4 regions of the Neobacillus sp. BP17 genome follow, and region 4 is predicted to be linked to each of the others. Evidence: a T-box and tRNA genes for the amino acid it is inferred to sense, from the RefSeq annotation. Region 4 holds a T-box; the other regions hold tRNA genes.
What was found. A T-box is a leader RNA that pairs with one kind of tRNA and senses whether it is charged. The one in region 4 lies ahead of argS (arginine--tRNA ligase), so its partner is inferred to be a tRNA-Arg.
Positions count from the first base shown of each region.

Region 1 (7,157 bases), 610 kb from region 4:
GGCGACTGTTTAGCAAAAACACAGGTCTCTGCGAAGCCGCAAGGCGAAGTATAGGGGCTGACGCCTGCCCGGTGCTGGAAGGTTAAGAGGAGGGGTTAGCGCAAGCGAAGCTCTGAATCGAAGCCCCAGTAAACGGCGGCCGTAACTATAACGGTCCTAAGGTAGCGAAATTCCTTGTCGGGTAAGTTCCGACCCGCACGAAAGGCGTAACGATCTGGGCACTGTCTCAACGAGAGACTCGGTGAAATTATAGTACCTGTGAAGATGCAGGTTACCCGCGACAGGACGGAAAGACCCCGTGGAGCTTTACTGTAGCCTGATATTGAATTTTGGTACAGCTTGTACAGGATAGGTAGGAGCCTGAGAAGCCGGAGCGCTAGCTTCGGTGGAGGCGTCGGTGGGATACTACCCTGGCTGTATTGAAATTCTAACCCGCACCCCTCATCGGGGTGGGAGACAGTGTCAGGTGGGCAGTTTGACTGGGGCGGTCGCCTCCTAAAAAGTAACGGAGGCGCCCAAAGGTTCCCTCAGAATGGTTGGAAATCATTCGCAGAGTGTAAAGGCACAAGGGAGCTTGACTGCGAGACCTACAAGTCGAGCAGGGACGAAAGTCGGGCTTAGTGATCCGGTGGTTCCGCATGGAAGGGCCATCGCTCAACGGATAAAAGCTACCCCGGGGATAACAGGCTTATCTCCCCCAAGAGTCCACATCGACGGGGAGGTTTGGCACCTCGATGTCGGCTCATCGCATCCTGGGGCTGTAGTCGGTCCCAAGGGTTGGGCTGTTCGCCCATTAAAGCGGTACGCGAGCTGGGTTCAGAACGTCGTGAGACAGTTCGGTCCCTATCCGTCGTGGGCGCAGGAAATTTGAGAGGAGCTGTCCTTAGTACGAGAGGACCGGGATGGACGCACCGCTGGTGTACCAGTTGTTCTGCCAAGAGCATCGCTGGGTAGCTATGTGCGGACGGGATAAGTGCTGAAAGCATCTAAGCATGAAGCCCCCCTCAAGATGAGATTTCCCATAGCGCAAGCTAGTAAGAACCCTGAAAGATGATCAGGTTGATAGGTCAGAGGTGGAAGCGTGGTAACATGTGGAGCTGACTGATACTAATCGTTCGAGGACTTATCCTAATTTTAAGGTGAACTCTGAGTTTACAAACTTCTTCAGCATTATCTAGTTTTGAGGGAATGATACCTCAAACAAAATAGTCTGGCAGCAATGGCGAGAAGGTCACACCCGTTCCCATACCGAACACGGAAGTTAAGCTTCTCAGCGCCGATGGTAGTTGGGACACGCGTCCCTGTGAGAGTAGGACGTTGCCAGGCAAGCCCTATCGGGTTATTTTTTTGTCAAAATATAATCTGGCCCCTTGGTCAAGTGGTTAAGACACCTCCCTTTCACGGAGGTAACACGGGTTCGAATCCCGTAGGGGTCACCAAAGTTTTTTCACGATAGTGAAAATAAGTATCATTGATTTGGAGGATTAGCTCAGCTGGGAGAGCATCTGCCTTACAAGCAGAGGGTCGGCGGTTCGATCCCGTCATCCTCCACCATATCTATCTTTCAAAGATTATGCCGGGGTAGCTCAATTGGTAGAGCAACTGACTTGTAATCAGTAGGTTGGGGGTTCAAGTCCTCTCGCCGGCACCATTAGTACGAGCCATTAGCTCAGTTGGTAGAGCATCTGACTTTTAATCAGAGGGTCGAAGGTTCGAGTCCTTCATGGCTCACTTTTAAAAATAATTGCGGAAGTAGTTCAGTGGTAGAACACCACCTTGCCAAGGTGGGGGTCGCGGGTTCGAATCCCGTCTTCCGCTCCAACATACGCCGGGGTGGCGGAACTGGCAGACGCACAGGACTTAAAATCCTGCGGTAGGTGACTACCGTACCGGTTCGATTCCGGTCCTCGGCACCATTAAGTGAATTAAATTCATTTGCGCCCTTAGCTCAGCTGGATAGAGTGTTTGACTACGAATCAAAAGGTCGGGAGTTCGAATCTCTCAGGGCGCATTTTACGGGAAGTAGCTCAGCTTGGTAGAGCACTTGGTTTGGGACCAAGGGGTCGCAGGTTCGAATCCTGTCTTCCCGACCATTCTTTAATTTTATAACGGGGTCTTAGCTCAGCTGGGAGAGCGCCTGCTTTGCACGCAGGAGGTCAGGGGTTCGATCCCCCTAGACTCCACTTATTCGGAGGAATACCCAAGTTTGGCTGAAGGGATCGGTCTTGAAAACCGACAGGCGGGTCATACCGCGCGGGGGTTCGAATCCCTCTTCCTCCTCCATTATCTTTATATATTGTTGTCGCGGGGTGGAGCACGTTCGAATATGCTACTTCGAATAAATCTACAGCGCAACGATTGAGCCGCTGCTTGAATAAGCTTTCTGAAATCGGGGCGGTCGTTATACTAAGAGCATGTGAAAACTTCAATTTTTTATTATCGTCGCGGGGTGGAGCAGTCCGGTAGCTCGTCGGGCTCATAACCCGAAGGTCGCAGGTTCAAATCCTGTCCCCGCAATTAAGTTATTTTCAAGCTATGCTTGAAAATACTCTGGTCCGGTAGTTCAGTTGGTTAGAATGCCTGCCTGTCACGCAGGAGGTCGCGGGTTCGAGTCCCGTCCGGACCGCCATTTTTATCTCAGTAGTTAATCTACTGTTTTTTATACATATTTTTAGGCTCAGTAGCTCAGTCGGTAGAGCAAAGGACTGAAAATCCTTGTGTCGGCGGTTCGATTCCGTCCTGAGCCATTTTTCATTTATATGGAGGGGTAGCGAAGTGGCTAAACGCGGCGGACTGTAAATCCGCTCCCTCAGGGTTCGGCGGTTCGAATCCGTCCCCCTCCACCATTATGGCGGTTGTGGCGAAGTGGTTAACGCATCGGATTGTGGTTCCGACATTCGTGGGTTCGATTCCCATCAGCCGCCCCATTTGATCTAGTGTTTGGGCAGCATAGCCAAGTGGTAAGGCCGAGGTCTGCAAAACCTCTATCCCCGGTTCAAATCCGGGTGTTGCCTCCAAATTTTTATATGCGGGTGTAGTTTAGTGGTAAAACCTCAGCCTTCCAAGCTGATGTTGTGAGTTCGATTCTCATCACCCGCTCCAAATTGGGCCTATAGCTCAGCTGGTTAGAGCGCACGCCTGATAAGCGTGAGGTCGATGGTTCGAGTCCATTTAGGCCCACTATATATTATTCCGCAGTAGCTCAGTGGTAGAGCTATCGGCTGTTAACCGATCGGTCGTAGGTTCGAGTCCTACCTGCGGAGCCATTTTTTTTTAACTAATCAACTTTCATTTAATAACAACCACCTTTAAAAAGTAACCATTTTTTGAAGGTGGTTTTTTTATGCCTTTCTCGGTTATAACTGAATGTTGATTTTACTGTGTTTGAACAATAAGCGGAAAAATTCCTTTTAAATTGCGAAATTCCCATATTTTCTCGATAATAAGGGAAGTTTTTCCGTCTAAATGATTCAAATCGTTGGATTTTGCCTTATTTAGAGCAGTTAAGCGGAATTTCTCCGCTTATATTGGCTTCGTAAGCCGCCTCTATATACAATAAGCGGAATTTCTCCGCTTATATCAGCTTCGTAAGCTTCCTCTAAATACATTAGGTCGGAATTTCTTTCTCATACCTACACGAAACTCACTAATAAGTTCATATAAAAAAAGCCAGCATATCAGCTGACTTTTTCACGCAAATTAGATTAACTTCAAACCACTTACAAAGATTAATACAGCAACTACGGTTCGCAGCGGTCTTGTTGGAACCTTTGCCGAAATGCTGCTGCCAATCAGTACTCCTGGAATCGAGCCCATAAGTAAATTCCCCACGAGCATATAGTTAACATTTCCATAACCGATATGAAGCATCCCTGCTACTGTAACCAAAAGAAACGCGTGAGTGATATCCGTACCGACCATCTCTGATGTTTTCATTCGATAAAGATAAATCATTGCCACAGCGAATAAAGAGCCTGATCCTAAAGAAGTGAGTCCAACGATAAAGCCAAAAAGGCAGCCAATTAAAATGGTTAGTGTTTTCTTTTCACTCAAAGGCTTCATTTGCCAACGATTGGGCCTTAATTTTTTCTCTACAAACGTTCTGATAATGATAGCTAGTGAGACAAATATCAATATATAACCGAGGGAATGCCTAATAATCTGTTCTTGATTGTGGTAATACGCTTCAAAATAGTGAAGGGAGCCAATCGCAATGACTGCACTAGGGATACTTCCCATCGCTAAATACTTCACCATCTGAACATTAACTGTTTTTTGCCGCCAGTGTTGAACAAGTCCGAATAGCTTTGTGATTGAATTATAAACAAGGTCTGTACCGACAGCAATGGAAGGATTGACCCCAATTAAAATTAAAACCGGGGTTAACAGTGCTGCTCCGCCGACTCCAGTCAACCCTACCAAAAAACCAACAAGTAAACCCATCAACGTAATCCCTATACTCATATCCGCACGCCCAATCAATTCCTAGTATTTATATAGGATTATATACATTTATGCGCGTCTTGTAAATAACTAACTGATTATTAGATTCTGATAATTATAACAATAGATTAGTAGATCACAGAATTGGTGATCGAATACAAGCATAAAAAAACTATGCTGTAAATTCAGCATAGTTTTAATAGTTATGATATGTAACGACTTCTTATGAAAATCCTCCGCCCATTATTAGCGCAACCCCTAATAAAATGACTAAGAGTAAGGCGATATATCCGATTATACTAATAATCGTAATAATCCAACCGATTACCTTTCGATCTGTTTTAATTAAGTAAATCCCTAAGGCAATCGCACCAAAAATGAAACCGAGAATTCCCCAAAGGACGGGGCTTTTACCATACTTACGAGAATCGATAACTAAATAAATGGTGATCACTATGTTTAAAAGCAATCCAAATGAACCTTCCAAAATACACTCCCCTTACGTTCAAAATTATATTCTAAAAATAAATTATACCAGAAAATTTTAACTAAATTGGAGACTTTTATTAAAAGAAACATCTTGAAGGATCTTGGGTCATATTTCAGCATTAGTAGAGCAGCTACACCGATTAATTTATGCTTACTTGTTTTTAATATGTTGCTTATTCCTGGAAGTTGTTATTCTTCATAAAAATGGTTATTCAGCAATGACAAATTTTGTAGAATAGAGGGATATTTCCTGCGGAATTTTTAAGCGAGGTTCGACAGACTTCACGTAGCTTTAGTGAGGGGAATTCGCTATTTTCAAGACTCTTGTCTGCTTCAATCAAACGATTGATTAGTTGAGAAATTTGGGGATGCTGGTGGAGGTTTGTCATGAATAAGAACTGGACACATGCAAGGACAAACCCAAAAGGCTTGTCCTTGGTAAGAAGACCGACACTAGGTAAAATTTCAAAAACAGGTAGGTAATGAACGAGCTCACTAATCCCTCACTATCTTTTTCAACTTTTCCCGAGCCCCGCTGCGCCAACTTTTCACGGCTGAGGGGGAGACATTTTCTAGCTCAGCGATTTCCTTGATCGATAGTTGATCACGGACGGTGTACAGGAGCCATTTCTGTTGGTTCGGTGTCAGTGATACACAGTAGGTCAACAGTGTTTCCTTCTGAAGTGGGTCATCAGAATGGGAATCCTCAACAAGGTCCCAGAACTCCTCGCCTGGGTGTACATTTCGTTCATGATCTTGGTGTGCTTTTTTTAACTCCATGAGAAGGCAGCCTTTGATGTAGGTGTAGGCATAATTGGTGAAGCTCCCTTTGTTAGGATCGAAGCGTTGGCTTGCTTCCCAAAGGCCAATGAGACTGTGCTGATAGAATTCATCATGGTTTTTGTAAAGATGGAGCGAGTTTATGATCTTGTGGAGCATGGGCTGGTACTGGTCGACTAATTGTTCAAAGCTTTCCAAGGGAGAGTCCTTTCAGAAAGCGCGCTTTTCTTGTATTCCCGGGTACTTCTACCATAACGGGAATGCATAATTGAATCGAACGGTGAAAATTCACTTTTGAATCGTTTTTTTGTCTATTTGAGGTAAAAAATGAAGGCAAATATGATTTTTGAAGGGGATTTTTGCTTTTTCAGCTGAATTTGGGGTGAATTACAAAAGGTTCTATTTCCCTTTTGAAAAACCTCTGCTAGGGATTTTTTGCAGGTAAGATGCAAAAAAAGAAGGTTAGTGCCAAGAAATTTGGCATATTTTCTCAAAAAAGGTGAGTAAAATAGCGTTTTTAATTTTGGCACAGAAATTGCAAATTTATAAGTTGAAAATAGTGAAAAGCACGTTCGTACATTTTTTAGGGGATGAAAGGAGAAATTCTATGCAGGCAGCAAAAAAATTCTTATTTTTCTAGAAGGAGTTTGAAGTCCAAGCGAGAATTAATTTTATGTGTGATTATCGTAAGCGCTTACTAGTAAAATTATGGTAACAAATTACTATTTCAGAAAATTATGAATTTTCTCATTGACATTATTTTTTCTGACCCATATACTCGTGTTAGAAAAAGAAAATGATCAGTTAGTTTTTAAAAGGAGGTTTAGGAGCATGCAAACACTGGAAACAGTCATTGTTACAGGATATGCAAAAGCTCCACAGGGAACTTCCATGTATGAAATGTATAAGCATGCGGGAATTGTACTCGAAGTGGAGCTGAAAGATCATAAAATTATCGGCGCCGAATTTACCTTCGTAACAGAACTAACGAAAAATTATTTTCAAAAACTGTTGATAGGTTACTGTCTTCAAGATGGTGTTGAGCAGCTGATTGAACGAATTCAAAGCTTTTATTTTGCTCCATCCCAGCAAGCGATCATTGTGGCTCTACAAGCTGCAGTTCAACGTTACTGGGATAACGTGAAGCAAATGAATATATAACGTTTGGTTATAATAAAGTGGGAGGATGACCTTCTCCCATGGTCTTATTAAAACCGAGCAAACATGGACTCTTTGTAAGGAATGTTCGTTTGAACGACATTCTTTATGCAGATCTATGTTTTGCTCGGTTTTTTATGTTTCCAAAGGGTTATAAACCACTAAGTGTCTATGGAGAGGAAGGGAAAAAGGATGAGCAAGCTGATTACATGCGAGGATGCTGTAAAAAAGGTTAAAAGCGGCTCACGAATTATGGTAGGGGGATTTGGACTTGTGGGAAGTCCGCT
Region 1 covers NZ_CM184198.1:5,335,112-5,342,268, reverse strand. Annotated here, with positions in the region: rRNA gene AC4QJR_RS26105 (23S ribosomal RNA) at 1-1,131, shown strand, start outside; rRNA gene rrf (5S ribosomal RNA) at 1,210-1,326, shown strand; tRNA gene AC4QJR_RS26095 (tRNA-Glu) at 1,365-1,439, shown strand; tRNA gene AC4QJR_RS26090 (tRNA-Val) at 1,479-1,554, shown strand; tRNA gene AC4QJR_RS26085 (tRNA-Thr) at 1,576-1,651, shown strand; tRNA gene AC4QJR_RS26080 (tRNA-Lys) at 1,659-1,731, shown strand; tRNA gene AC4QJR_RS26075 (tRNA-Gly) at 1,747-1,821, shown strand; tRNA gene AC4QJR_RS26070 (tRNA-Leu) at 1,828-1,916, shown strand; tRNA gene AC4QJR_RS26065 (tRNA-Arg) at 1,938-2,011, shown strand; tRNA gene AC4QJR_RS26060 (tRNA-Pro) at 2,017-2,093, shown strand; tRNA gene AC4QJR_RS26055 (tRNA-Ala) at 2,111-2,183, shown strand; tRNA gene AC4QJR_RS26050 (tRNA-Ser) at 2,191-2,283, shown strand; tRNA gene AC4QJR_RS26045 (tRNA-Met) at 2,444-2,517, shown strand; tRNA gene AC4QJR_RS26040 (tRNA-Asp) at 2,553-2,629, shown strand; tRNA gene AC4QJR_RS26035 (tRNA-Phe) at 2,675-2,747, shown strand; tRNA gene AC4QJR_RS26030 (tRNA-Tyr) at 2,762-2,846, shown strand; tRNA gene AC4QJR_RS26025 (tRNA-His) at 2,852-2,927, shown strand; tRNA gene AC4QJR_RS26020 (tRNA-Cys) at 2,944-3,017, shown strand; tRNA gene AC4QJR_RS26015 (tRNA-Gly) at 3,029-3,102, shown strand; tRNA gene AC4QJR_RS26010 (tRNA-Ile) at 3,107-3,180, shown strand; tRNA gene AC4QJR_RS26005 (tRNA-Asn) at 3,192-3,266, shown strand; gene AC4QJR_RS26000 (sulfite exporter TauE/SafE family protein) at 3,700-4,464, opposite strand; gene AC4QJR_RS25995 (hypothetical protein) at 4,667-4,930, opposite strand; gene AC4QJR_RS25990 (sigma-70 family RNA polymerase sigma factor) at 5,428-5,910, opposite strand; gene AC4QJR_RS25985 (DUF3870 domain-containing protein) at 6,544-6,873, shown strand; gene AC4QJR_RS25980 (CoA transferase subunit A) at 7,063-7,157, shown strand, end outside.
Region 1: it encodes a tRNA-Arg, which carries the amino acid that the T-box ahead of argS (arginine--tRNA ligase) is inferred to sense. The anticodon was not compared.

Region 2 (7,157 bases), 2.2 Mb from region 4:
TAAAAAAGGGAATAGCCATCAAAGGAAAGTTGTCTGCTCCACTTATTAAGTTTTGGGCAATAATCTGACTATCAAATATCCCAAGAAAGTACATTAATGCAACGCCACTCAATAAAAGTGCAAAAGCAATTGGCATCCCAAGAGCCATCGTCCCAAGCAGAGAACCTAAAAACACACCAATCATGCTTGTTTTCCCTCCTTTATCAAGTCTTTTTCGTGGAAATCAATCATTTCTTCAGAATCATTAATTAGCACTAATTCTTCATCCGTCAGTTTATTAGTTAAGAGTTTAATAAGATTATTGATTAATATTAACCCCATTGAAATACTGACTAAAATCCCTGTCCCGTAAACAGTAGCCAGCGGAAGACCTGTTGCAGGAGCTTTGCTATGTAAATTGATCAAGGTCATTTTCCAGCTTCCATCAAGGACCAAATAAAGAACATATAGCATTAATAAATCACTGATAACCAGTGCTACCTTTTTCAATCCGGTTGGCAAACGTTTTACAAGCATATCAACTCCAAGATGCTCTTTATCCTTAAAAGCACCTATCGCCCCTAAAAAGGTTAGCCAGACAAATAAATAGCGGGATATTTCCTCTGACCATGTTATGCCTGAATTAAAGAAGTAACGTAAGACAACATTTCCAAAAACAAGAATGACCATTAAGGAAAGAGCAAACGCCATAAAAATGTTCAACATCGTTTCCAAGTATTTTGATAACTTTTCCATCTTCCTCCCGCCTTTCTCTATAAAGAAGAGCTTTAAGAAAGGGTGTGCCTTTCTATTGCTCATCCTTAATGCGTTTTACCAAATCTTCTGCCCAGTCATTTTCCTTATAGATATCTTTATATAAAGGCTCGGCAGCCTTCTCCATTTCTTTTACAAATTTATCAGATGGAGTATTAAACTTTATATTGTTTTCTTCAAGGAATTTTTTATCATCTTCATAGCTTTTTTCCATTAGTTCAAATTCATAATCTGCATATTCCTTGGAAGCATCTTCGATAATTTTTTGCTGTTCTTTTGTTAAGCTGTTATAAAACTTGCTGTTAATAATGAAAATATTAGGGCTAAACATATGTTTTGACTCTAAAACATCCGACTGCACTTCATACCATCCAGAAGCCCTCAAAGTTGCAATTGGGTTATCCTGGCCATCAACAACCTTTTGTTCAAGCGCTGTAAATACTTCTGATATAGGAAGCGGACTGACATTTGCGCCAAGAAGTTTTCCGAGAGTAATATAGTTAGGGATGTTTGGCATTCTTAATCGTAGTCCATCAAAATCATCCTGACTCTTAATTGGCTTGTTTGAAGAAAACATACGGAAACCATTTGCACTCCAGGCGAGCGGTTTCACACCATGTTGTTTTTCAAGATCTGCTGTTAGTTCTTTACCAATTTCTCCATTTAGAACTTTTTTGACATGCTCATAATCTTTAAAGAGGAATGGCCATTCTGGAACACCCATTTTTGGGATGTCAGCTTGCATAATTAAGCCCGGAATGCCCATTTCAATTGTCCCGTTACGAACACCATCATAAAATTCCTTTTCCGCTCCAAGCGTACTATTTGGGTATATTTGAACCTTTAGGCTTCCTTTTGATTCTTCTTCAACAATCTTTTTGAACTTTTCTCTTAAAGCAACGTTTTGCGGATGGTTTTCAGCAAAATAATTTGCCACTTTTATTGTTTTAGCCGGTCCGGCTGAAGCTTCATTGGAAGACGATTTTTCTGTTGCTCCCCCGCAAGCCGAAAGAAGTAAAGAAGCACTAAGAATTACACCAGTCGCTACTGAAAATAACTTTTTCATTTAATCGCTCATCCCCCAATTAAAATGGTTTTTGTTTTTTGAAAGCGGTATCATTTATATTTAAAAAAATTTATCACCACCTTTAGTTTTATATTATAAAACTTAGTTTTCATAATAGGACTAAAAACAAGAGACAAAATTAGTCTCGGCGTTTTATATTATAAAACTAGATATAACTATTTAAAACTCTAACATCATCTTAATCTTTAACTTTCCGAATTGTCAATATTTTAATTTTCTTTATTTTTAGAAATTTTATAAAACAATTGTAAAGCGCCATACAATTCCTATAAAAAGGAAAATATTTCCTTAGATTATACCCCCAATTTTAAAAGTATAAACAAATTTTCTAACCCGAATATAATTTAAAAATTGTAAATGAATAGTTTGTGACATGTAACATTTCACATTTCATATTTCACAAGGTAATGTTAGAATAAAATAAATAATCAGTCAATTCTTTTTTATTGTCTTTTTTGTAATTTACTTTCACACAAGAAATTGACTACAAGTATATAATTCCCCTATAATTTATTAATAGTGTGACATGTTACATGTTAGGTATTGCAAATTACCTATGAATTTTGGGAGGTTAATTTACTATAATGATTGATACTTCTGCTCTTGCAACACAAGTATATAAAGAACTTCGAAATGAAATTATTTGCGGGATTTTTTCACCTGGAGAAAAATTGGATATCATTGAATTAGCAAATAAATATGGAGTAAGTCGATCACCTGTAAAAGAAGCGGTAAATCAATTGGTACATGATGGGTTAGTCGAAATATTTCCAAGAAAAGGAACATACATCACCCAATTACGTTTCAAAGATTGTATGGAGGCTCTCGATGCTCGATTTATGGTTGAAACATGGGCGGCAGCACAAGCTATTGAGCATTTATCAGATGAACAGATAGAAGATATGAAACAAATAATTGAAAAAATGGATTCACTATTGAGAGTACAGCCCTTTTCTTATGAGTCTTACAGTAAACTAGATAAGGAGTTCCATCAATTATTGGTGCAATATGCTAGGAATCATAAGGTTCAAAACATTTATGACAGTATTAACCCTATAATTTCACTAGCACGAGTTGGGTACAGTGAAGTTTTTGAAAATAGCTTAAAAAGACACAAAGATCATCATAATATGTTTGAAGCATTAAAAAATCGTGACCTCTCCTCCTTAATTGAAGCATTGCAACAACATAAGCGTTCCTTAGAAGAGGACATAAGGTTACATTGGAATGAACAATTATTTGGACCTATTGAAGAATCAAATTAGAAGCTGCAAAGTTTGTTTTCTATGGTGACCGACAAAACCGAAGAAAGCTCAGAAACATTGATATATCAACATTTCTGAACTTTCTTTTCATAAAATGAACTTGAACTCAAAAAGTTCTATTGTGCTATTTAAATAATGTTATTCGTTTGTTAATTAGATAGGTACTAGTATACTTACCTGTATTTCTTTGAATATATAAATTCTGTAATCGGAACTGTAACAAAAGTAATACCCACCACTATAACCAGTGGATAATTATCAATTTCATTGAAACTGCCTGTCCCTTCAGAAATAAACAATATTAAACCAGATAAAATCATGAGAACATAATAACCTATTTTGGCACTTTGGGTTTCAATATGCCTGTCTAATTCATCTTTCTCGCCACCACCTTCATGATGGCCCCAATTAAGCAAATTAAAAAAATAGCTTAACGCTAGAAAACTAAAGAAAATACCAGCTGCATCTATAGTTCCATAACTAACCCATTTGTATAAGGTAAATCCTACAATGGATAGAAAAACAATAAAGACTAAAATAACGATAATACTTTTGGTTTTATTCATTCCTTTTTCCCCCAATCTCAGAGATAAATAAATCTTCCATGGCGACTCCCAATGTCCTTGCGATATCAAATGCTAACTGCAAACTTGGGTCATATTTATTGTTCTCGATAGCGTTAATCGTTTGCCTGCTTACATTGCATAATTCTGCTAACTTCCCTTGAGAAAGACTGCTTTTTTCTCTGTACTCCTTAATTCTATTTTCCATTCACTATGCCACCTTTAGATTTTATAAGGTGTAAAAGGTTTTTTACATCTTGATTATAAAATATGATAAATGGGGTGTCAAAGATATTTTACACTTTAAAATGCCTTATCGATATTTACCCCCACCAGTGAACACGATTTGAAATAATTTTGTCATGAAGGAAACAGCAAAGAATAACTTAAAGACAAACAAAAAACGCCTACTTACATTACTGTAAATAGACGTTCAAAACGTTGATATAACTCAATTCTACTGCTAATTGACGATAAGAAAAAGTAATAAAATAAAGATACCGGTGATCGGGGTCGAACCGATACTCCTCACGGAACACGATTTTGAGTCGTGCGCGTCTGCCAATTCCGCCACACCGGCATAATTAAAGAATCCATAGATAAAACTATGATATTTTGTGAGTAATATTTAACAGGGGCAGTAGGAATCGAACCCACACTGAAGGTTTTGGAGACCTTAGTTCTACCTTTAAACTATGCCCCTAAATGGTGGAGGGGGACGGATTCGAACCGCCGAACCCGGAGGGAGCGGATTTACAGTCCGCCGCGTTTAGCCACTTCGCTACCCCTCCACATATAAAAAACAAATGATAAAACTGGAGGAGGAAGAGGGATTCGAACCCCCGCGCGGTGTTACCCGCCTGTCGGTTTTCAAGACCGATCCCTTCAGCCAAACTTGGGTATTCCTCCATTATAATAATTAAAAAATCTTAATTGGTAGCGGCGGAGGGGATCGAACCCCCGACCTTACGGGTATGAACCGTACGCTCTAGCCAGCTGAGCTACACCGCCATAATATTGTCTTTAAAGTAATTGGTGGAGTCTAGGGGGATCGAACCCCTGACCTCCTGCGTGCAAAGCAGGCGCTCTCCCAGCTGAGCTAAGACCCCAAAAGTTATAAGAAGAATGGTCGGGAAGACAGGATTCGAACCTGCGACCCCTTGGTCCCAAACCAAGTGCTCTACCAAGCTGAGCTACTTCCCGATAAAAAATGCGCCCTGAGAGATTCGAACTCCCGACCTTTTGATTCGTAGTCAAACACTCTATCCAGCTGAGCTAAGGGCGCAAATGAATTTAATTATTTTGTGGTGCCGAGGACCGGAATCGAACCGGTACGGTAGTCACCTACCGCAGGATTTTAAGTCCTGTGCGTCTGCCAGTTCCGCCACCCCGGCAATATCATGGAGCGGAAGACGGGATTCGAACCCGCGACCCCCACCTTGGCAAGGTGGTGTTCTACCACTGAACTACTTCCGCAAAAAACTTGGTGCGGGTGAAGGGAGTCGAACCCCCACGCCTTGCGGCGCCAGATCCTAAGTCTGGTGCGTCTGCCAATTCCGCCACACCCGCATATTATATTAAGTATGCTTCCGCTGATGTAATTCCAATAATTAAGAAGCATGGTGCCGGCGAGAGGACTTGAACCCCCAACCTACTGATTACAAGTCAGTTGCTCTACCAATTGAGCTACCCCGGCATATAGGTTTAAAATTTAAGAAACCGCCTGGCAACGTCCTACTCTCACAGGGACGCGTGTCCCAACTACCATCGGCGCTGAGAAGCTTAACTTCCGTGTTCGGTATGGGAACGGGTGTGACCTTCTCGCCATTGCTGCCAGACTATAAAATTTGAGGCTTCATTCCCTCAAAACTAGATAATGCAGAAGAAGTTTGTAAACTTGAGTTCACCTTAAATGGTTAAGTCCTCGAACGATTAGTATCAGTCAGCTCCACATGTTACCACGCTTCCACCTCTGACCTATCAACCTGATCATCTTTCAGGGTTCTTACTAGCTTGCGCTATGGGAAATCTCATCTTGAGGGGGGCTTCATGCTTAGATGCTTTCAGCACTTATCCCGTCCGCACATAGCTACCCAGCGATGCTCTTGGCAGAACAACTGGTACACCAGCGGTGCGTCCATCCCGGTCCTCTCGTACTAAGGACAGCTCCTCTCAAATTTCCTGCGCCCACGACGGATAGGGACCGAACTGTCTCACGACGTTCTGAACCCAGCTCGCGTACCGCTTTAATGGGCGAACAGCCCAACCCTTGGGACCGACTACAGCCCCAGGATGCGATGAGCCGACATCGAGGTGCCAAACCTCCCCGTCGATGTGGACTCTTGGGGGAGATAAGCCTGTTATCCCCGGGGTAGCTTTTATCCGTTGAGCGATGGCCCTTCCATGCGGAACCACCGGATCACTAAGCCCGACTTTCGTCCCTGCTCGACTTGTAGGTCTCGCAGTCAAGCTCCCTTGTGCCTTTACACTCTGCGAATGATTTCCAACCATTCTGAGGGAACCTTTGGGCGCCTCCGTTACTTTTTAGGAGGCGACCGCCCCAGTCAAACTGCCCACCTGACACTGTCTCCCACCCCGATGAGGGGTGCGGGTTAGAATTTCAATACAGCCAGGGTAGTATCCCACCGACGCCTCCACCGAAGCTAGCGCTCCGGTTTCTCAGGCTCCTACCTATCCTGTACAAGCTGTACCAAAATTCAATATCAGGCTACAGTAAAGCTCCACGGGGTCTTTCCGTCCTGTCGCGGGTAACCTGCATCTTCACAGGTACTATAATTTCACCGAGTCTCTCGTTGAGACAGTGCCCAGATCGTTACGCCTTTCGTGCGGGTCGGAACTTACCCGACAAGGAATTTCGCTACCTTAGGACCGTTATAGTTACGGCCGCCGTTTACTGGGGCTTCGATTCAGAGCTTCGCTTGCGCTAACCCCTCCTCTTAACCTTCCAGCACCGGGCAGGCGTCAGCCCCTATACTTCGCCTTGCGGCTTCGCAGAGACCTGTGTTTTTGCTAAACAGTCGCCTGGGCCTATTCACTGCGGCTCTTCGAGGCTATTCACCTCAAAAAGCACCCCTTCTCCCGAAGTTACGGGGTCATTTTGCCGAGTTCCTTAACGAGAGTTCTCTCGCTCACCTTAGGATTCTCTCCTCGCCTACCTGTGTCGGTTTGCGGTACGGGCACCTTTTATCTCGCTAGAGGCTTTTCTTGGCAGTGTGGAATCAGGAACTTCGGTACTAAATTTCCCTCGCTATCACAGCTCAGCCTTATGTGAGAGGCGGATTTGCCTACCTCTCAGCCTAACTGCTTAGACGCGCATATCCAACAGCGCGCTTACCCTATCCTCCTGCGTCCCCCCATTGCTCAAACGATAAAGAGGTGGTACAGGAATATCAACCTGTTATCCATCGCCTACGCCTTTCGGCCTCGGCTTAGGTCCCGACTAACCCTGAGCGGACGAGCCTTCCTCAG
Region 2 covers NZ_CM184198.1:3,755,162-3,762,318, forward strand. Annotated here, with positions in the region: gene AC4QJR_RS18085 (TRAP transporter large permease subunit) at 1-184, opposite strand, end outside; gene AC4QJR_RS18090 (TRAP transporter small permease) at 181-735, opposite strand; gene AC4QJR_RS18095 (TRAP transporter substrate-binding protein) at 788-1,819, opposite strand; gene AC4QJR_RS18100 (GntR family transcriptional regulator) at 2,425-3,105, shown strand; gene AC4QJR_RS18105 (DUF2178 domain-containing protein) at 3,279-3,671, opposite strand; gene AC4QJR_RS18110 (helix-turn-helix transcriptional regulator) at 3,664-3,876, opposite strand; tRNA gene AC4QJR_RS18115 (tRNA-Leu) at 4,167-4,248, opposite strand; tRNA gene AC4QJR_RS18120 (tRNA-Trp) at 4,301-4,371, opposite strand; tRNA gene AC4QJR_RS18125 (tRNA-Tyr) at 4,375-4,459, opposite strand; tRNA gene AC4QJR_RS18130 (tRNA-Ser) at 4,485-4,577, opposite strand; tRNA gene AC4QJR_RS18135 (tRNA-Met) at 4,603-4,679, opposite strand; tRNA gene AC4QJR_RS18140 (tRNA-Ala) at 4,702-4,777, opposite strand; tRNA gene AC4QJR_RS18145 (tRNA-Pro) at 4,795-4,871, opposite strand; tRNA gene AC4QJR_RS18150 (tRNA-Arg) at 4,880-4,953, opposite strand; tRNA gene AC4QJR_RS18155 (tRNA-Leu) at 4,974-5,062, opposite strand; tRNA gene AC4QJR_RS18160 (tRNA-Gly) at 5,070-5,144, opposite strand; tRNA gene AC4QJR_RS18165 (tRNA-Leu) at 5,153-5,237, opposite strand; tRNA gene AC4QJR_RS18170 (tRNA-Thr) at 5,289-5,364, opposite strand; rRNA gene rrf (5S ribosomal RNA) at 5,390-5,506, opposite strand; rRNA gene AC4QJR_RS18180 (23S ribosomal RNA) at 5,581-7,157, opposite strand, start outside.
Region 2: it encodes a tRNA-Arg, which carries the amino acid that the T-box ahead of argS (arginine--tRNA ligase) is inferred to sense. The anticodon was not compared.

Region 3 (7,157 bases), 1.3 Mb from region 4:
GTTGAATAGGAATAAATGTGCCTCCCATCAAAACGGTAAAGTCCATGCGCATCCTTGCAATAATGACCAGGAACCCAATCAAGAATGACTCCAATCCCATGTTGATGCATTTGATCAACAAATTCTCTAAATTCATCCGGTGTCCCATATCTGGACGTTACCGAGAAATAACCAATTCCTTGATAGCCCCACGAGGCGTCCAACGGGTGCTCAACAAGCGGTAATATCTCAATATGGGTAAAACCATGTTCCAATACATATGGAATTAGTTCTGCTGCCAGTTCTAAATAGGTTAGATACTCCCCATTTTCTTTCTTTTTCCAAGACCCTAGATGCACTTCATAAATCACGGCCGGCTCTGAAAGAAGGGGCTTTTTTCCTCTTCGAGTCATCCATTGATTGTCATGCCATTTATAATTTTCTAATGAATAAACAATCGAAGCTGTATTGGGTCTTAATTCAGAATAAAAAGCAAATGGATCTGATTTAAGCAACTTCTCACCTGTTTGTGAGAATATTTCATACTTATAAATCTTTCCGGTTAGATCCCTGTTTACAATTAGAATCCATACTCCTTCATCGTTAACCCTTTGCAATTCATACCCTTTACCATTCCAGTTATTAAAATCCCCCGTTAGCCTAACTGCAGAAGCATTAGGGGCCCATACGCAAAATCGTGTATAAATTTTATCGGAATTCTTAAAGATATGAGCGCCAAAAAGCTGATGACTTTGAAAATAATTTCCTTCATGAAATAAATGCAACTGATAGTCAGTCGGAAAAAACGTATTCACTGTCATGGCTCTCCTCATCCTCAATGAAAATATGTATTTCAAAGTCCAATTATAAGTGTATTTAATCAATATTTCTCATAATACTTTTTTATCTTTTCTGACAATAATCGATATATTTTCCTATCAAAACACAACATTCCTCACATTTCGACATCATTCCACAATATATCTATCATTAATCGCCAAAATATTATAAAAATTTTTTTAATTTTTTTCACAAAAAGTTATTTTAATTTTAATTCAAAATATGTCTAAATCGCATAGATGTAAGCGTTATCAACGTATTTTTTGGAAATTAGAATCGAAATTATTATTTTGATATAATTTTAGAGTAGTAAGATATGTTAGTATATGGGACTCGTATTTGGGTAAATTTGGTTAGAAGATACAAGAATTAGATGAGAATTTTCAAAAGGGAAAATATAATATGGAGAGATTATTTCACGGGTTCTCTTTAAGGATGATTGAATTGTGGTAAACATTTTACTGCTTTTTTCCTATTAGAGTTGACAATAACAATTATAGACTGCATAAAATGGCCTTTTCTCCATTTGGGCGTCAATCGACTTGATTGGCTACCTAAAGCGGCCTTGGTCCACCCTTACAGTCGTCAATCACTTTAAGCTTGCAGCCTAGAGATTAAATTAGTTTAGCTATCTTTTAAAAGAATTTTACACACAAAAAAAGACTGATAACTTAATTGTTATCAGTCTTTTCGTATGACCCCTACGGGACTCGAACCCGTGTTACCTCCGTGAAAGGGAGGTGTCTTAACCGCTTGACCAAGGGGCCATAAGATATGGCGGAGAAGGAGGGATTTGAACCCTCGCGCCGGTTACCCGACCTACACCCTTAGCAGGGGCGCCTCTTCAGCCACTTGAGTACTTCCCCGTTTGGCTCCGCAGGTAGGACTCGAACCTACGACCGATCGGTTAACAGCCGATAGCTCTACCACTGAGCTACTGCGGAACAATATATGGTGGGCCTAAATGGACTCGAACCATCGACCTCACGCTTATCAGGCGTGCGCTCTAACCAGCTGAGCTATAGGCCCATATTGGAGCGGGTGATGAGAATCGAACTCACAACATCAGCTTGGAAGGCTGAGGTTTTACCACTAAACTACACCCGCATATAATAATTTATTATGGGGCGACTGATGGGAATCGAACCCACGAATGTCGGAACCACAATCCGATGCGTTAACCACTTCGCCACAATCGCCATAATAATATTGTTTTAAAACAAAAATGGTGGCTCAGGACGGAATCGAACCGCCGACACAAGGATTTTCAGTCCTTTGCTCTACCGACTGAGCTACTGAGCCAACATATGGCGGTCTGGACGGGACTCGAACCCGCGACCTCCTGCGTGACAGGCAGGCATTCTAACCAACTGAACTACCAGACCAATTGCGGGGACAGGATTTGAACCTGCGACCTTCGGGTTATGAGCCCGACGAGCTACCAGACTGCTCCACCCCGCGACAATAGAAATTATTAATTTTGGAGCATGCTCCATATCTTGTTTCTAACCGCCTCGATTTCAGAAAGCTTATTCGAGAAGCAGCTCAATCGTTGCGCTGAGGATGATTCGAAGAAGCATATTCGAACGTGCTCCACCCCGCGACAATAGAAATAAGTTATAATATTTATGGAGGAGGAAGAGGGATTCGAACCCCCGCGCGGTATGACCCGCCTGTCGGTTTTCAAGACCGATCCCTTCAGCCAAACTTGGGTATTCCTCCAAATTAAATATAAAACTAATGGTGGACCTTGTAGGACTCGAACCTACGACCGGACGGTTATGAGCCGTCTGCTCTAACCAGCTGAGCTAAAGGTCCAAGTTTAGATAATATTTGGTAGCGGCGGAGGGGATCGAACCCCCGACCTTACGGGTATGAACCGTACGCTCTAGCCAGCTGAGCTACACCGCCATACTATCATGTAAAATTATTGGTGGAGTCTAGGGGGATCGAACCCCTGACCTCCTGCGTGCAAAGCAGGCGCTCTCCCAGCTGAGCTAAGACCCCATTGATTATAAGAAGCATGGTCGGGAAGACAGGATTCGAACCTGCGACCCCTTGGTCCCAAACCAAGTGCTCTACCAAGCTGAGCTACTTCCCGTAAAAGTGCGCCCTGAGAGATTCGAACTCCCGACCTTTTGATTCGTAGTCAAACACTCTATCCAGCTGAGCTAAGGGCGCATATGAATTTAATTAACTTAAATGGTGCCGAGGACCGGAATCGAACCGGTACGGTAGTCACCTACCGCAGGATTTTAAGTCCTGTGCGTCTGCCAGTTCCGCCACCCCGGCATTAGTAGAGAGCGGAAGACGGGATTCGAACCCGCGACCCCCACCTTGGCAAGGTGGTGTTCTACCACTGAACTACTTCCGCATATCAAGGGAAGTTATTTTGCTATTGCAAACAACTTTGTTTATTTTACTTCGTAAAAAAACTTGGTGCGGGTGAAGGGAGTCGAACCCCCACGCCTTGCGGCGCCAGATCCTAAGTCTGGTGCGTCTGCCAATTCCGCCACACCCGCATATTCATTTAAATGGTGAGCCATGAAGGACTCGAACCTTCGACCCTCTGATTAAAAGTCAGATGCTCTACCAACTGAGCTAATGGCTCATACAAATGGTGCCGGCGAGAGGACTTGAACCCCCAACCTACTGATTACAAGTCAGTTGCTCTACCAATTGAGCTACCCCGGCAAATAGTATGGAAAAGTATTAAAGAAAATATGGTGGAGGATGACGGGATCGAACCGCCGACCCTCTGCTTGTAAGGCAGATGCTCTCCCAGCTGAGCTAATCCTCCATTTTTACAGCCTGGCAACGTCCTACTCTCACAGGGACGCGTGTCCCAACTACCATCGGCGCTGAGAAGCTTAACTTCCGTGTTCGGTATGGGAACGGGTGTGACCTTCTCGCCATAATTGCCAGACCATATATTCGACACTATTTTATTATAATGTCTTTTTCATATTTTTCAAGAGGAAAATTAATTTTTTTCATTCCCTCAAAACTAGATAATGCAGAAGAAGATTGTAAACTCAGAGATCACCTTAAAATTGGTTAAGTCCTCGAACGATTAGTATCAGTCAGCTCCACATGTTACCACGCTTCCACCTCTGACCTATCAACCTGATCATCTTTCAGGGTTCTTACTAGCTTGCGCTATGGGAAATCTCATCTTGAGGGGGGCTTCATGCTTAGATGCTTTCAGCACTTATCCCGTCCGCACATAGCTACCCAGCGATGCTCTTGGCAGAACAACTGGTACACCAGCGGTGCGTCCATCCCGGTCCTCTCGTACTAAGGACAGCTCCTCTCAAATTTCCTGCGCCCACGACGGATAGGGACCGAACTGTCTCACGACGTTCTGAACCCAGCTCGCGTACCGCTTTAATGGGCGAACAGCCCAACCCTTGGGACCGACTACAGCCCCAGGATGCGATGAGCCGACATCGAGGTGCCAAACCTCCCCGTCGATGTGGACTCTTGGGGGAGATAAGCCTGTTATCCCCGGGGTAGCTTTTATCCGTTGAGCGATGGCCCTTCCATGCGGAACCACCGGATCACTAAGCCCGACTTTCGTCCCTGCTCGACTTGTAGGTCTCGCAGTCAAGCTCCCTTGTGCCTTTACACTCTGCGAATGATTTCCAACCATTCTGAGGGAACCTTTGGGCGCCTCCGTTACTTTTTAGGAGGCGACCGCCCCAGTCAAACTGCCCACCTGACACTGTCTCCCACCCCGATCAGGGGTGCGGGTTAGAATTTCAATACAGCCAGGGTAGTATCCCACCGACGCCTCCACCGAAGCTAGCGCTCCGGCTTCTCAGGCTCCTACCTATCCTGTACAAGCTGTACCAAAATTCAATATCAGGCTACAGTAAAGCTCCACGGGGTCTTTCCGTCCTGTCGCGGGTAACCTGCATCTTCACAGGTACTATAATTTCACCGAGTCTCTCGTTGAGACAGTGCCCAGATCGTTACGCCTTTCGTGCGGGTCGGAACTTACCCGACAAGGAATTTCGCTACCTTAGGACCGTTATAGTTACGGCCGCCGTTTACTGGGGCTTCGATTCAGAGCTTCGCTTAGCAGCTAACCCCTCCTCTTAACCTTCCAGCACCGGGCAGGCGTCAGCCCCTATACTTCGCCTTGCGGCTTCGCAGAGACCTGTGTTTTTGCTAAACAGTCGCCTGGGCCTATTCACTGCGGCTCTTCGAGGCTATTCACCTCAAAAAGCACCCCTTCTCCCGAAGTTACGGGGTCATTTTGCCGAGTTCCTTAACGAGAGTTCTCTCGCTCACCTTAGGATTCTCTCCTCGCCTACCTGTGTCGGTTTGCGGTACGGGCACCTTTTATCTCGCTAGAGGCTTTTCTTGGCAGTGTGGAATCAGGAACTTCGGTACTAAATTTCCCTCGCTGTCACAGCTCAGCCTTTGCGAGAGGCGGATTTGCCTACCTCTCAGCCTAACTGCTTAGACGCGCATATCCAACAGCGCGCTTACCCTATCCTCCTGCGTCCCCCCATTGCTCAAACGATAAAGAGGTGGTACAGGAATATCAACCTGTTATCCATCGCCTACGCCTTTCGGCCTCGGCTTAGGTCCCGACTAACCCTGAGCGGACGAGCCTTCCTCAGGAAACCTTAGGCATTCGGTGGATGAGATTCTCACTCATCTTTCGCTACTCATACCGGCATTCTCACTTCTAAGCGCTCCACCAGTCCTTACAGTCTAGCTTCAACGCCCTTAGAACGCTCTCCTACCACTGACATCGTAGATGTCAATCCACAGCTTCGGTGATACGTTTAGCCCCGGTACATTTTCGGCGCAGAGTCACTCGACCAGTGAGCTATTACGCACTCTTTAAATGGTGGCTGCTTCTAAGCCAACATCCTGGTTGTCTAAGCAACTCCACATCCTTTTCCACTTAACGTATACTTTGGGACCTTAGCTGGTGGTCTGGGCTGTTTCCCTTTTGACTACGGATCTTATCACTCGCAGTCTGACTCCCACGGATAAGTCTTTGGCATTCGGAGTTTGTCTGAATTCGGTAACCCGATGAGGGCCCCTAGTCCAAACAGTGCTCTACCTCCAAGACTCTTACTACGTGAGGCTAGCCCTAAAGCTATTTCGGAGAGAACCAGCTATCTCCAAGTTCGATTGGAATTTCTCCGCTACCCACACCTCATCCCCGCACTTTTCAACGTGCGTGGGTTCGGGCCTCCATCCAGTGTTACCTGGACTTCACCCTGGACATGGGTAGATCACCTGGTTTCGGGTCTACGACCACATACTCAATTCGCCCTATTCAGACTCGCTTTCGCTGCGGCTCCGTCTCTTCAACTTAACCTTGCATGGGATCGTAACTCGCCGGTTCATTCTACAAAAGGCACGCCATCACCCATGAACGGGCTCTGACTACTTGTAGGCACACGGTTTCAGGAACTATTTCACTCCCCTTCCGGGGTGCTTTTCACCTTTCCCTCACGGTACTGGTTCACTATCGGTCACTAGGGAGTATTTAGCCTTGGGAGATGGTCCTCCCTGCTTCCGACCGGATTTCACGTGTCCGGCCGTACTCAGGATCCACTCAGGAGGGAACGAAGTTTCGACTACAGGGTTTTTACCTTCTTTGACGGACCTTTCCAGGCCGCTTCATCTACCCCGTTCCTTTGTAACTCCATGTTGAGTGTCCTACAACCCCAAGAGGCCAGCCTCTTGGTTTGGGCTATGTCCCGTTTCGCTCGCCGCTACTCAGGGAATCGCGTTTGCTTTCTCTTCCTCCGGGTACTTAGATGTTTCAGTTCCCCGGGTATGCCTTCCATACCCTATGTATTCAGGTAAAGATACTGTTCCATTACGAACAGTGGGTTCCCCCATTCGGAAATCTCCGGATCAAAGCTTACTTACAGCTCCCCGAAGCATATCGGTGTTAGTCCCGTCCTTCATCGGCTCCTAGTGCCAAGGCATTCACCGTGCGCCCTTTCTAACTTAACCTAAAAGGTTATTCTCTTAAATTCATAAGAGAGAAAACTAAAATGGCGATGACTCGATGTTTACTTTGCTTCTTCATTACGATTATCTAGTTTTCAAAGAACGAATAATTTGAGAGAATTGCACTCTCAAAACTAAACAAACAAAGATCGCGAACAAACTGTTTTGTCTGGCTCACAGGTCCAGCTTGTCTAGCTTCGGCTCCTAACTTCTCGGCCGTTTCGATCCGTCCCCGCAAATCCAAAACCGGGATTTGCAGTGCCGGCTCTCCAACGTCTGTCGAAGTTGAACAGTCGCCTCCGCTTTTCCTATTATCCTTAGAAAGGAGGTGATCCAGCCGCACCTTCCGA
Region 3 covers NZ_CM184198.1:4,611,390-4,618,546, forward strand. Annotated here, with positions in the region: gene glgB (1,4-alpha-glucan branching protein GlgB) at 1-800, opposite strand, end outside; tRNA gene AC4QJR_RS22550 (tRNA-Glu) at 1,515-1,586, opposite strand; tRNA gene AC4QJR_RS22555 (tRNA-Ser) at 1,595-1,685, opposite strand; tRNA gene AC4QJR_RS22560 (tRNA-Asn) at 1,689-1,763, opposite strand; tRNA gene AC4QJR_RS22565 (tRNA-Ile) at 1,772-1,848, opposite strand; tRNA gene AC4QJR_RS22570 (tRNA-Gly) at 1,853-1,926, opposite strand; tRNA gene AC4QJR_RS22575 (tRNA-His) at 1,943-2,018, opposite strand; tRNA gene AC4QJR_RS22580 (tRNA-Phe) at 2,046-2,121, opposite strand; tRNA gene AC4QJR_RS22585 (tRNA-Asp) at 2,128-2,204, opposite strand; tRNA gene AC4QJR_RS22590 (tRNA-Met) at 2,207-2,280, opposite strand; tRNA gene AC4QJR_RS22595 (tRNA-Ser) at 2,449-2,541, opposite strand; tRNA gene AC4QJR_RS22600 (tRNA-Ile) at 2,561-2,637, opposite strand; tRNA gene AC4QJR_RS22605 (tRNA-Met) at 2,654-2,730, opposite strand; tRNA gene AC4QJR_RS22610 (tRNA-Ala) at 2,751-2,826, opposite strand; tRNA gene AC4QJR_RS22615 (tRNA-Pro) at 2,844-2,920, opposite strand; tRNA gene AC4QJR_RS22620 (tRNA-Arg) at 2,927-3,000, opposite strand; tRNA gene AC4QJR_RS22625 (tRNA-Leu) at 3,023-3,111, opposite strand; tRNA gene AC4QJR_RS22630 (tRNA-Gly) at 3,122-3,193, opposite strand; tRNA gene AC4QJR_RS22635 (tRNA-Leu) at 3,257-3,341, opposite strand; tRNA gene AC4QJR_RS22640 (tRNA-Lys) at 3,355-3,430, opposite strand; tRNA gene AC4QJR_RS22645 (tRNA-Thr) at 3,438-3,513, opposite strand; tRNA gene AC4QJR_RS22650 (tRNA-Val) at 3,544-3,619, opposite strand; rRNA gene rrf (5S ribosomal RNA) at 3,629-3,745, opposite strand; rRNA gene AC4QJR_RS22660 (23S ribosomal RNA) at 3,873-6,810, opposite strand; rRNA gene AC4QJR_RS22665 (16S ribosomal RNA) at 7,129-7,157, opposite strand, start outside.
Region 3: it encodes a tRNA-Arg, which carries the amino acid that the T-box ahead of argS (arginine--tRNA ligase) is inferred to sense. The anticodon was not compared.

Region 4 (7,157 bases):
TCAGGTAGCAAAGAAATTAGGGATTGACCCAATCCTGAAAAAACGCACCTATGAAATTTCAGGCGGTCAAATGCAGCGGACGGCCATCGCCCGTGCCATCATTCATCAGCCAGCGCTTATTTTGGCGGATGAACCAACAGGGAACCTGGATTCAAAATCAGCAAAGGATGTCATGGAGACACTGACTGCAATCAACAAGGAAGATGGCGCTACCACATTAATGGTCACACACGATGCTGTCGCCGCAAGCTATTGTCACCGTGTCATTTTTATTAAGGATGGACAACTATATAACGAAATCTACCGCGGTGATAACCGCCAGGCATTCTTCCAAAAGATTATTGATATGCTTGCGTTGTTAGGAGGGGACAGCCGTGACCTTTCCACAGTTCGTTTATAGAAATGTGGTCCGTAATAAACGGACCTACGCAGCCTACTTCTTAAGCAGTGCTTTTTCGGTCATGATCTTTTTTATTTACGCCCTATATATCTTTCATCCAGATATTAAAAAGGGTGTAACTTCGGCGCTTGCTGTTGAATTAATGACGGCTGCTGAAGTAATTATGTACGTGTTTTCCTTCCTGTTTGTACTATACTCTGTCAGCACGTTTCTAAAATCACGGAAACGTGAATTTGGAATTTTAATGATGCATGGCATGACAAAGGGCCAGTTAAATCTTATGGTGTTTTTAGAGAATATGATAATTGGGGTTGGAGCGATTATTATAGGAATTGGGGCTGGAATGATTACGGGGAAACTCTTTCTTATGATTGGCTCCAAAATGATTGGAATTCCCCCCTTGTCATTTTATTTTTCTGAAAAAGCACTCTTGCTCACTGTCGGCGCCTTTTTAATCCTTTTCCTTTGTATATCGTTATTTACAACCATTCTTGTCAGAGTAAATAAATTAATTGATTTATTTCAGGCAGGGGAAAAGCCGAAAAAAGAACCCAAGGTATCGGTCTTCTTATCAATTTTCTCAGCAATTTTGCTCATAGTCAGTTATTATTTAGCCGCAACAGCAACCATGCTGACATTAATTTTCAGAGTTCTGCCTGTAATTGGAATGACAATTGTTGGCACCTACTTTTTCTATACTCAGCTATCGGTATGGGTTACAAAACTACTTCAAAAAAATCGTTTCTTGTATTGGAAAAAAACGAATTTAGTGACGTTCTCCAGTCTGGCCTATCGTTTGAAGGATAATGCACGGATGTTTTTCATGGTAACGATTGTTTCAACGGTGGCATTTTGTGCGGTAGGGACGCTTGCCTCGATGAATGTAATGATTAAACAACTCGACGTAGAATTTCCCGCTGAAATTAGTTATCTTGCAAAAGATGATCAACCAGTTCACCAGCAAAATTTACAGCAAATTGAAGCGGAATTAAAGGAAAAGAATATCAATTACACAACGAATCAGATCCTGATTAAATACGTAGCTGTTGCTTCTTCAACAGATAAATATGCACGAGAAAAAATCCCGGTCGTTTCTTTCTCGGATTATAAAAAAATTGCAGCAGCAGCTGGTTACGAATTTGATGAAAAGCGGCTTGTCGGAAATGAAACGCTAGAAATGCGTACATCGATTTTTAGTAACTTGGAAGAAGTAACCCATACCTTAAAACAGGATCAGATAAGACTTACTCATGACCAGCCCACTAAACACATCGTTTTTCCCAACCAGTTGCTTCATGGTCAGGGGATCGTGGTCGGTGATGGGTTGTTTGACAGGCTTACACCCGTGAATACCGAAACCTTTACGGGCTTTTACACAAAGGAACTAAAAAAAACAACAGGGATGGCAGAAAATCTAGTCAGGAACGGTACCTCTATGTCGTTAGAACATGTTCCTTACTCGATCACGGTCAGCGGAACTTTATACGAACTACAAATGGGTATGTATAAGATGATGTTATTCGTTGCTTTATTAATTGGTGCAGTATTCTTTATCGCGGCAGGAAGCTTTCTATATTTCAGGCTTTATGCAGATTTGGATTACGACAGGCGCCAATATCTGACCATTACAAAGGTAGGATTAACCGATCGTGAACTAAATAAAATTGTTACTCAGCAGCTGGCCTTGCTTTTTTTCGTGCCAATTGTAGTAGCCTTTGTTCATAGTGGGTTCGCCTTTATGGCATTACAAAGCTTTTATAAATTATCGATCGCAAAAGACATGATTATCGTTCTAGCTGGTTTCTTACTGGCACAATTCATTTATTTCTTTTTGATTCGCTACCGATATTTACGGAACCTGAAAAAATCATTAATTTAGAACAAAACCCATCTGATTCTATAAATTAGATGGGTTTTGTTAAATATAATTCGATCTATTTATTCTATAATGAATAAGGGAAATTTTCTATATTTAATCGATCCGCAATTTCCTGATTTAGGAGTCTGTCTGCATGTTAATGGAGAGATTGAAGTAGAATGGAACTTATGGTATATTTGAAGAAAATGACCGAAAAACTAAAATGGTCAGTGGAGGTTGACATGGCAACCGATCGAAGAAAGCTGATTGTAGAAGCAGCAACGAAATCCTTCTCCTTGTTTGGCTATAAAGCAACAACAATGGATCAAGTCGCAAAGTTGGCCAATGTAGGGAAAGGGACGATTTACACCTTTTTTAAAAATAAAGAAGAATTATTCGAAGAGATTATTTCCACTTTGGTAAAGGAAATGATTGCGGAAGCAGAATCAGTTATCCAACCAGATTTACCCTTTACTGAAAACGTGCATCGGGCGCTTTATCGTTTATTAGAATTTCGCTCCCAGCACCAATTGATGATCAAGATGGTGCAAGAGGAAACGGAAATGGGGACTTTAGCGGTTTCAGAAATGCTGCAGCATGTGGAGGATGAAATTATTGCTTACTTAAAGCTGAAAATCGATGCGGCCATCATGAAAGGGGCCATCCCGGCAGCCAATACTGAAATCACTAGCTTTCTGTTGTTAAAAATGTATATTGCTTTAGTTTCAGACTGGGAGAAGCATCATCAGCCGTTAAGCTCTGAACAAATTGCGGAAATTATGAAGGTGTTTTTAGTAAAAGGTCTGTCCACATAAAAAAGACTTGTCTGTATCCATACAAGTCTTTAGCTATGGGGCGTCACTAGTGTGGCGCTCCGTATACTTATTTTATAAGATAAAGATTCTTTGAAGCAGCGGCCATTTTTGGTGCATTCTTACGGTTGCCAGTGAATTCTTCCATTAAACTTAAAAAAGTTCCGAAAAGGTAATTGACTACGGAACCAGCGAGGATTCCAAATCCAAGTGCGGTTAAAAAATACGCAGTGTTGTAACCGTTTACAAATTGACCGAACAAAATGAGAATGATTCCTAAACTGCTTCCGAAGATAGCTGTTTTCTTAAATGTAAAAATACTCTTTAAGTGTTTTTCCTGCATCATCATCAACTCCCTGTAAGAATATTCTATCAATTGTCACAGAATTGTCAAACTTTTTTTGAAAATTTTATTTTTTAAATTTTGTGTATTGACTTCTGTATTAGACACTCAGATTGGAAAAGGGGCCAAATAAATTTGACCCCGGGCATTATTTCTTTGCTAGGTTTTCTTGTGCCATCTTTACCAATTCGCGGACCATGCTGCCGCCCAGCCGGCCGCCTACTTTCCCTGCCTGCTCTGAGGTGAGTTGGCCGTTATAACCTTTTTTCAATGGAACCCCCACCTCTTGTGCTGCTTCAAATTTCGCATCCTCCGGGTTACCGGTATTTGCGACTTTCGCCTTCAACGCATCTAAGCCAGTTCGCGCCTCTGGAACAAGGATTTTATTTCTTCTTCTCGCCATTAAAATCCCTCCTTTACGTTAGGATTTCCCGAATGTAAAAAATAATCAATAATCACTGGAAAAACCCATATTAATCCAGTATAATAACTGATAATAAATTCGGAAAAAATCAATGAAAAAGAGAGTAGTTATCTATGATGGTCCAGCGATTCAGGGGTGGTGTGAGCCTGAAACAGAATAGATAATGAAGCGCACTTTTGAGATGCATGCTTGAAGGTAAAGTAGGGTATGCCGGAGGATCCTCCGTTACAAAGGAAAGCTGGTTCTTAATTGAACAATTAGAGTGGTACCGCGGGATTCTAAACTCTCGTCTCTTTTAGTAGAGACGGGAGTTTTTTGTTTTTTATAAAGAAAATAGGAGGTCAAATCAAATGAATTTTAAACAAGAGCTGGCATCTATCTTACTTGATTTGCTTGGCCAAGAGATGACACTGAAAGACTTGGAACTGATGATCGAAAAGCCCAAAAACCAGGAGCACGGGGATTTAGCTTTTCCTTGCTTTACGTTAGCGAAGCTAAGAAGAAAATCCCCCAATCTGATTGCCGAAGAATTATGTGAAAAAATTCAATCCCCCATTTTTGAAAAAGTGACTGTGGTTGGGGCATATCTTAATTTCTTTTTAAACAAAAAGACAGCTTCCGAAAAAGTTGTAGAAGATATCCTCACACAAAAGGGGAAGTATGGTGCGCTGACGTTTGGGAACGGCGGGGCTGTCACGATTGACATGTCCTCTCCTAATATTGCAAAACCCTTCTCAATGGGGCACTTGCGTTCAACTGTAATCGGCAATTCACTCGCACTAATTGTAGAGAAATGCGGTTATAAACCCCTTAAAATTAATCATCTGGGTGACTGGGGGACGCAGTTCGGGAAGTTAATCACGGCCTATCAATTATGGGGAGATGCCGACAAGGTTAAAGCAAATCCGATTAAGGAATTATTGTCCCTTTATATTAAATTTCATGAAGAAGCCGAGAGCAACCCTTCTCTTGAAGATCAAGGACGGAGTTGGTTTAAGAAACTGGAAGACGGAGACGCGCAAGCATTAGAGCTTTGGAAATGGTTCCGTGATGAGTCATTAAAAGAGTTTTCCAGAATATATGAGCTAATGAACGTTGAATTTGATTCATATGCAGGTGAGGCCTTTTATAACGACAAAATGGATCGCGTCGTTCAACTTCTAGAGGAAAAGCATTTACTCGTTGAGTCCGAGCAGGCACAAGTGGTCGAACTAAATGAAGAACAACTTCCGCCATGCCTTATTAAAAAGTCGGATGGGGCCACCTTGTATGCGACCCGTGATTTAGCTGCGGCTCTTTATCGACAGGAGGAGTATCAATTTGTTCAATCCTTATATGTCGTAGGCCATGAACAAAGTCTTCATTTTAAACAGTTAATCGCAGTGTTATCAAAGATGGGTTATGATTGGTCGAAACTAATGCACCATATTCCCTTTGGCATGATGCTAAAAGACGGAAAGAAAATGTCGACGAGAAAAGGGAAGGTTGTTTTATTAGAAGAAGTTTTAAATGAATCGATTGCAATGGCTCGACATAATATTGAAGAGAAAAATCCTAATCTTGCTAACAAAGATAAGGTAGCTAAACAAGTGGGAGTTGGCGCGGTTATTTTCCATGACTTAAAGAATAACCGAATGAACGATATTGAATTTTCGTTAGAAGAGATGCTTCGCTTTGAAGGTGAAACAGGTCCTTATGTCCAATATACTTATGCACGGGCATGTTCCATTTTACGAAAAGCCACTGTGAAGACTGAGTATAAGGCTGCAACCTACACCAACTCATGGGAGAAGGAATGGAAGGTAACCAGCCTCTTAATGGAATTCGCTCCTGCGGTTCAAAGAGCCTGTACCAACTTCGATCCGTCCCAAGTGGCAAAATACATTATTGATCTGGCACAAGCGTTCAATAAATATTATGCGGAAGTAAAAATCCTCGAGGACAGCGCAGAGCAGCAGGGCCGGTTAGCGCTAGTCTTTGCGGTAACGGAAGTTTTAAAAGAGGGGTTACGGTTGTTAGGATTGGAAGCCCCTGATGAAATGTAGGATAATCAATTTGAGCTTCAGCTAAGCAATTGAAAGGGAGGCAAAAAGATGAGTGAATTATTATTTAAGCATTTTGAGCTTACACGAGGAAAATTTGTTAACTTTGTAGGGGATCTAGAAGAAGGGATCGCCGGCATTCAGCCCAATGGATTTAATAATACGCTCCATTGGCATGTGGGTCATGTTCTCACAGTAGCCGAGCAATTTATGTTTGGCTTTCCGAAAAAATCAACTCAGCTGCCAGCGAGCTATATGCAGTTATTTGCCACAGGAACGAGTCCGGCTGCCTGGGAAGGGGATGTTCCCTCCGTTCAGGAATTAATCATTCAGTTGCAAGACCAATTAGCGCGAATCAAAGAAATTCCAGTGGAGAGTTTTAATCAAAGACTAAAAACCCCATTCCTTGGTCAAGAAACCTTTGGTGAACTAGCCAATTTTGCGCTTTTCCATGAGGGGATTCATTTAGGACAAATGCAGGCAATGAAGCGAATCATTAAAGCGAACGTAAATTAGTTTGTAAAAATATTAGTGTGAAGGCATGGGGTCCTAATAAGGGTTCCATGCTTTTTTTACCTTTACCGGATAATTTTCTTCATTAATCGGAATGATTAGGAAAAGACTATGTAGTGATACATTGATATTTTTGTGGAAATTCGGATATCTGTCAAAAATAAAACACTTCATATAAAAATGGTGTTGTGTTAAAATCAATCGGTAATTTTACTTCAAATGTGGTGGGTGAATCCAGTGCTCTCTTCTTTTAAGAGATTCTTAATCGGCCGGCCGTTAAAATCAACGGAACTAGGCGAACAAAAATTAAATATCCTAAAGGCTTTAGCGATACTATCCTCCGATGCCCTATCATCTGTGGCCTACGGGACTGAACAAATTCTGATTGTGTTAGCAACGGTTAGTGTTATTGCTTACTGGTACTCAGTTCCGATTGCTGTTGGAGTATTATTTCTATTAGCTGCGTTAATCCTTTCCTACCGACAAATTATTTATTCCTATCCCCAGGGCGGCGGGGCCTATATTGTTTCGAAAGAGAATATTGGTGAGAAAGCAGGATTGATTGCAGGGGGATCCCTTTTAGTTGATTACATATTAACGGTAGCGGTAAGTATATCTGCTGGTACGGATGCGATCACGTCGGCTTTCCCAATTTTACACCAGCATACCGTTGGAATCGCTTGCGTTCTGGTAGTCTTTATTACCATTCTCAATCTGCGTGGAATAACGGAGTCAGCATCAATCTTAGCTTATCCTGTCTATTTG
Region 4 covers NZ_CM184198.1:200,665-207,821, forward strand. Annotated here, with positions in the region: gene AC4QJR_RS01085 (ABC transporter ATP-binding protein) at 1-400, shown strand, start outside; gene AC4QJR_RS01090 (ABC transporter permease) at 375-2,279, shown strand; gene AC4QJR_RS01095 (TetR/AcrR family transcriptional regulator) at 2,501-3,073, shown strand; gene AC4QJR_RS01100 (hypothetical protein) at 3,141-3,413, opposite strand; gene AC4QJR_RS01105 (alpha/beta-type small acid-soluble spore protein) at 3,562-3,816, opposite strand; T-box leader at 3,920-4,134, shown strand; gene argS (arginine--tRNA ligase) at 4,188-5,882, shown strand; gene AC4QJR_RS01115 (DinB family protein) at 5,931-6,395, shown strand; gene AC4QJR_RS01120 (APC family permease) at 6,630-7,157, shown strand, end outside.